2 regions of the Arthrobacter sp. Y3224198 genome follow, and region 1 is predicted to be linked to the other one. Evidence: predicted binding sites of a transcription regulator. Region 1 holds the regulator's gene; the other holds the start of a gene.
What was found. Region 1 encodes HspR, which represses chaperone genes until heat shock. Its sites were predicted from a motif close to AAGTTGAGTCNNNNNGACTCAACTT; they were not measured.
Positions count from the first base shown of each region.

Region 2: AC5RUF_RS04425 (Hsp20/alpha crystallin family protein) is a predicted target of HspR. The motif match lies at 1,415-1,439, and genes of this name have one in related genera.

Region 1 covers NZ_JBNHFG010000033.1:5,541-8,840, reverse strand. The annotation lists gene AC5RUF_RS13935 (DnaJ C-terminal domain-containing protein) at 95-1,099, shown strand; gene AC5RUF_RS13930 (heat shock protein transcriptional repressor HspR) at 1,169-1,681, shown strand; gene AC5RUF_RS13925 (class I SAM-dependent methyltransferase) at 1,723-2,376, opposite strand; gene AC5RUF_RS13920 (MOSC domain-containing protein) at 2,477-3,214, shown strand; gene AC5RUF_RS13915 (NYN domain-containing protein) at 3,257-3,300, opposite strand, start outside.
Region 2 covers NZ_JBNHFG010000005.1:74,965-78,264, forward strand. The annotation lists gene AC5RUF_RS04415 (primosomal protein N') at 1-512, shown strand, start outside; gene AC5RUF_RS04420 (hypothetical protein) at 517-666, opposite strand; gene AC5RUF_RS04425 (Hsp20/alpha crystallin family protein) at 896-1,357, opposite strand; gene AC5RUF_RS04430 (phosphotransferase) at 1,501-2,490, opposite strand; gene AC5RUF_RS04435 (MarR family winged helix-turn-helix transcriptional regulator) at 2,588-3,019, shown strand; gene AC5RUF_RS04440 (NADP-dependent oxidoreductase) at 3,057-3,300, shown strand, end outside.

The sequences.
Region 1 (3,300 bases):
CGGACATTTCCATAGGCAGGTCCCGCAGCAGGGGCAGCAGGTCCGGCGGCAGCGCCGCAGAAGCGGGATCGGCACATGAGAAAGGGGACGCCAATTGGCTAGTCAGGATTGGGTCGATAAGGACTTTTACAAGATTCTGGGTGTTCCCAAGGATGCGTCGGAAGCCGACATCAAGAAGGCATACCGGAAGCTGGCACGGAAATACCATCCGGACCAGAACCAGAATGACACCAATGCCGAGCGGATGTTCAAGGACCTCTCCGAGGCCTATTCGGTTCTGTCCGACCCCGAGGAACGCCAGCAGTACGACGCCATCCGCGCGATGGGCAGCGGCGCCAGGTTCTCCGCCGGCGGACCCGGCGGTGCGGGCGGCGGTCCCGGGGGCGGCGCAGGCTTCGAGGACATCTTCGGCGGACTGTTCGGCCAGACCGCCCGCGGCGGCAGCCGGCGCAGCACATTCAACGCCGGTGGCAGCAACATTCCGCCCGAATTCGCCGACCTCTTCGGCGGCGGCAGCGGCTTTGGCGGAGGCGGCTTCGGCGCCCCGCCGCCCACCAAGGGCGCGGACCGCACCGCCACCACCACCATTTCCTTTGCCGGGTCGATCAACGGCACCGTCATCGGACTGCGCGAGCCCAGCGGCGAGGTAGTGGAAGTCCGGGTGCCTGCCGGAGTCAAGGACGGACAGAAAATCCGCGTCCGCGGCAAGGGCCAGCCCGGCGCAGCCGGCGCCGGGGACCTGATGGTCACCGTGCACGTCACGCCGCACGACTTCTTCACGCGTGAAGGCAACAACATCCGGATCCACGTACCGGTGTCCTTCCCCGAAGCGGCGTTGGGCGCCACCATCGAGGTGCCGACGCTGACCTCTGACAAGGTCCGCCTTAAAGTCCCCGCCGGCACGCCGTCCGGCCGCACCCTGCGCGTCAAGGGACGCGGTGTCCACACGTCCAAGGGCGACGGCGACCTGCTTGTGACCATCGACGTCGCCGTGCCTTCGCATCTGAACAAGGAGGCCCAGGCGGCCGTGGAGGCGTTCGCCGAAGCAACCAAGGGCGAGGATCCCCGGGCATCGCTGGCACTCAAAGCACGACTCTGACGTGCCCGCCCGGGCCGCCGGAGGAACGATTTTCCGCGTTAGTATGTCAACAGCCGTAGAGGAGGAACCGTGGGCATAGATGTCAATGCGCCTATTTTCGTGATCTCCGTTGCTGCTGAGCTCGCGGAAATGCATCCGCAGACCCTCCGGCAATACGACCGGCTCGGAATCGTCCGTCCCAGCCGGGCTCCCGGCCGCTCGCGCCGCTATTCCCAGCGCGACATCGAACTGCTGCGCGAGGTCCAGAAGCTGTCCCAGGAGGGTGTTTCCCTCGAGGGCATCAAACGGATCATGGAACTCCAGAACCAGGTCACCGGCCTGCGGCAGCGCATTGTGGAGCTCTCCTCCGAACTGGACGAGGCGCAGCGGCGCTCCTCCGACCGCAGCCGCGTGTTTGCCGCCGGACTGGCCGGGGACGTAGTGACCCTCAACCGCGGGCAGCGCCCGCCCGCTGCCGCGAACTCGGTGCAGCAGCTGGGCCTGGTCTCGCTGATGCAGCGCCGCGGACGGCTGCGCGCCCTTCCGGCCGGCAAGTCCAGTGAACGGGACTACGCCCAGGACGGGTACATCCAGTCCCTGTAGCCCGGCCCGTTCCAGGGGCAGAGCCCGGCCGGCAGGAAGTGTTAACCCAGCCGCCGTGCCCGCAGCACCACGTCTTCGGTGTGGTGCGCGCCGGCACCGGCCGCGACGTGCCGGGGACGGGTCTCGTCCACCTCCACCACCCAGTTCCCGTCCAGGGAAGCGGCAATGTCGCCGGGAAGCACATACTCGCGCATATCGACGGCGGAAGCGTGTTCCTGGTCCGGAGCGGCACCGGGCATCGCATGATGCACCACCAAGAGGATGCCGCCGGGGGCCACCGCCCGCAGCAGGGCCTGCTCGGCGGCGTTGTCGCGGGTGCGTGGGAGTGCCGGATACTGGGCCGAGACCAAATCGAACATTCCGGCGGGAAGAGCCGCCTCCACCAGCCCGGCATGCAGCCAGTTGATCCGGAGTGAGCGTTGCGCAGCCTCCCCGGCGGCACGGGCGAGGGCCACTTTGGAGACATCCAGCGCAGTCACGTTCCATCCCCGTGCCGCGAGCCACAGCGCGTCTGCGCCTTCGCCGCAGCCGACGTCGAGGGCGCGCCCCGGTGTCAGCCCGCCGGCCTCCGCTACGAGCGTGCCATTGGGCTGTCCGCTCCAGAGGGTGTCGCGTTCGGAATAGCGCTGGTCCCAGTCCGCTTCGGTCATGGCCTTCTCCGGTGCGGGTGTGGGGGTCTCATGGTTCTGCTCCATATTTGAAGCATGGGGTGCCCGGCGACCGGCCGCAAACCCTGTTGCCGAACCGGCAAAAGTCCCGGCGGAGGCAGCGCACCCGGTGTGGCAGAATACCGGAATGGCGCACGCGGAGACACGGATCGGGGTAGTCCGGGCGCTGTACCGCTTTCCGGTCAAATCAACGGCGGGCGAAGCGCTTCGCACCGCCGTCGTCACGGACACCGGGCTGGAGCATGACCGCCGGTGGGCCGTTTACACCGAGGACGGCGGGATCGCCAGCGGCAAGCGCACCAGCCGCTTCCGTCCGCTGCCGGGCCTGATGCACTGGTCTTCGAAAGCGGGGAGCGCCGGAAGCCCGCCGTGGCTGATAAGCCCGGACGGCCGGCGCTACCGGGTGGATGACCCGGCTGCCTCCGGGGTACTCAGTGCAGCATTTGGGCAGGAACTGGACCTGCGGCCGGAAACGACCATCCTTCACCATGACGAGACGCCGATGCACTTGGTGACGACGTCCTCGCTGGCCGCCGTCGCGGAACTGTCCGGCGGTGTGGTGGACGAACGCCGCTTCCGGGCCAACCTCGTCATCGATACCTTCTCCGCCCGGCCCTTCAGCGAGGATGACTGGACCGGCGCCGAACTTGTCCTCGGCGCCGGCGTCGTCCTTGCCCTGGGCCCCGGAATGCCCCGCTGTGTCATGATCGACCAACCGCAGGCAGGCATCGAAGCGCACCCCCGGGCGCTGAAACTCCTCGGCACCCACCACCGCACGGAATTCGGGCTGCAGGCCGGGGTCATGCAGGCCGGGACGCTGCGGGTCGGGGACGTGGTTACCCTTCGGCGCAGCCGGTCCGGCTAGGCGCAGCGCCGCAGCGGAAGGGCTGCTGCCGCCGGCCGGTGCTCAGGCGCCGTCGGCAGCCCCGGCGTCGGCCTCCGGGCGCAGCC
Region 2 (3,300 bases), on a different contig from region 1:
CCCTGCGTGCCGGCGAGGACACCCTGCGGCGGTGGTTCTCGGCCGCGGCGCTGGTCCGGCCGGCCACGGAAAAGGGACTGGTGGTGGTGACCGCCGACGACGGCACCACGGTGGGACACCTGCTGCGCTGGGATCCGGCCGGTGCGGCCGAGCGGGAACTCGGGCTGCGGCGTGAACTGGGGCTTCCGCCGGCCGTGCGGTACGCGGAACTGACCGGTTCCAAGGAAGGCCTGGACGCATTCATCACCCGTTTGGAGCTGCCTGAGGGCGTCCGGACCGTGGGCCCCGCGCCGTTGCCCGCGCCGGCGCCGGGAAGCAGCCAGGGCGGCACCGTCCGCGACCGCGACAGCCAACTGGGCGGTGCCGGCGGAAGATTCCGGACGCTGCTCTTTTTCCCGTACGCGTCAGCGCCGGGAATCACCGCTGCACTGCGGTCCGTCAAGGCTGCAGCCTCGGCCCGCCGCACCGGCGATCCGGTGTTTGTCCGGGTGGACGGAACCGACGTCCTGTAGCGCCCTAGAGCACCTGGAACAGGACGGCTGAGGCGGCCAGCAGAGACAGCAGCGACAGCTGGGCGGCGCTTCCCAGGCGGGTGAGGCGGCCGAACAATCCGCGCGGCACTCCGTGGATCAGCCAGCCTCTGCGGTTCACAGTGGGAATTCGCACTATCAATCCCTCTTCCTCGGTGGCGGCTTCGGCGGGACCGGGACAGCCGAAGCGCGTGGGCTCAAGCGGGTCACTTTCCAGTATTGCGCCGCGGACCCGGCAGTTTCGAACCGGTGTCCCGTGAACTTGGGCACCCTCCGCGCCGGGTGCGGAAACGGGAGAGGGCCCCGGAATCTTTCCGGGGCCCTTGTACGGGTATCTCGCGTGGGTATATGGCTACCGGCAGCGTTTAGGCGCTGACCGCTTCGCGGGATTCGCTGCGGTCGGAGCCGTTGCCGGTAATGACCGCGGAGTCCGCAGACGCCTGGACCTCGATCTTGCGCGGCTTGGCCCGTTCGCTGACCGGGATGGTCACGCTCAGCACACCGTTGGTGTACTGCGCGGAGATCCGGTCGGTGTCGATTCCCTGGCCCAGGTTCAGCTGGCGCAGGAAGGAACCGCTTTCCCGTTCGCGGGTCAGCCACTTGACGCCCTCGACGCCGTGCAGGGTGCGCTGGGCGCGGATGGTCAGCAGCTGACCGTCAACGTCGACGTCGATCGATCCCGGATCGATTCCCGGGAGATCGGCAGCCAGGATGTAGTTGTCACCCTGCCGGTACAGGTCCATCGGCATACCGCGCAGCGAGCCGTCCCCGCGCAGGGCCTGTGCCATCCGGTCGAGTTCCTGGAACGGATCAAATTTCATAGCCATGTGAGATCAAATCCTCCATTCAACCGCTTCATCAGCGCTCATCGATGTTCAGTTCCAAAGTTGAGTCGGTGTCACTCAACTTGCGGAAAGAAGATTAGCACTCTCTGCCCTGGAGTGCCAAGAAGGAGTTTCCCGGCGGCGTCCTACTCCGCCGGCAGGCGGTTGGAGTCCGTCTGCCGGCTCACCATCCACTGGTAGATCAGCCGGGCGGTGTGCCTCCCGTGGCTGCGCAGCAGGGGGCTGCTTTCCACCTCCGGCTGGCTGCCCCAGTGGACCATGTAGTTCAGCAGGCCGGCCAGCCATGCGTCGATGAAGGCAGCCGGGACGTCCCGGGTGAGCCGCGAGCGATGCAGCCAGGCGTCGGCGTCGATGCCGTCCGCCCGCATGTAGGGCAGCAGGCCCACCCAGTCGATCCATTCCGGACCCGTGCCCAGGAAGTTCCAGTCGCAGAAAACCGCCCGCCCCGCAGCGATCAGGATGTTGTCCGCCCGCAGGTCCCCGTGGATGACGGCGTCACCGGCGAGGGCTTCGGGGCACAGTTCCAGGGCGGCCTGGAACCTCCGGGCCTCCTCCCGGCTGAGGCGGGGCAGGAACCAGGGCGCCTCTGCGCCGTCGGCCACCGGTTGGAACCGGGAGGGGATGGTGGCGATGTCCGGCCCCAACGGTGGCCCGCACTTGGCCCGGGGGAAGCCCGCGAGCAGTGCTGCGGAGCTGGCGCAGGCGGCTTCCACGGCCGCGGTGTCAGCATCGGTCCATGGTTGTCCGGGCATCCGTCCCGGCACGGCCTCGTAGATAAGCACCTGCCAGTTGGCTCCGTCCACCGTGCCGGAGTCCAGCAGGGCCGGTACCGGCATGCCGGCCGGCAGCAGGGCGGCCACCTCGGCCTCGCGCACATAGGAGGGAAAGGTCACCGGGTCCGACGCCGGGGCGGCCTTGGCGAAGATGCGTTCACCGGCAGCGTTCCCCAGCACGGCGGCGAAGCCGGGGGTAAATCCTCCACCGGCCGGTTCGACCACTGTCACCGTTCCGCCCAGCGGGCGGGCAGCCAGGTCCCGTACCGCGGCCGGCAGGCGGTCCCAGGGGATACGGCGCGCTGTCCGGCGGTAATCGGGAATCAGTAATTCGTTGGGCATGGGACACAGCCTAAGGCAGGGGCCGCGCAGCCGGGCGCGGTATCCGCTTTCAAGAAATAGGTTGTGCACAACTGGATTGTGTCCTAGCGTGGGACCCGTGAAGGACTCGCTCCAGCGACAGGTGTGTTTTTCCCTGTACTCAGCTTCCAAGGCAGCCACTGCCCTGTACCGGCCCATGCTCGAAAGGCTGGGCCTGACCTATCCGCAGTATCTGGTGATGACCCTGCTCTGGGAGCAGGACGGACTCAGCGTCCGGGAGCTGGGGGCAGAACTGGAACTGGACTCGGGCACGCTGTCCCCGCTGCTCAAGCGGCTGGAAGCCGCCGGCCTCGTGCAGCGGCACCGTGACGCCCGGGACGAACGGCGGGTCCGCATCCACCTGACGGATGCGGGACGCGCCCTGGAACCACAGGCCAAGGCGTTGCCGGACCGGCTCGCCGCGTCCGACGGCGTGGCTCCGGAAGAACTGCGGGCCCTGCTGGAAACCCTTGACAAGGTCACGGCGGCCTTGAGGCAGGCCGCCGACTAAAGATTTGCCACACAACCCCGACAGTTAGGTGCAATCCATGAGCAACTACCCCCAAACCAGTCGCGAAATCCAGTTGGCGTCCCGGCCCGCGGGCTGGCCGTCGGAGGAGAACTTCCGGCTGGCCGAGGTGCCCGTGCCCGAGTTGCAGGACGGGCAGGTCCTGGTCCGCAACCTGCACATGTCCGTTGATCCCTACATGCGCGGCCGCATGAACGACGTGAAATCCTACGTCCCGCCCTTTAAGCTGGACGCCGCATTGGAAGGCGGCGCCGTCGGTGAAG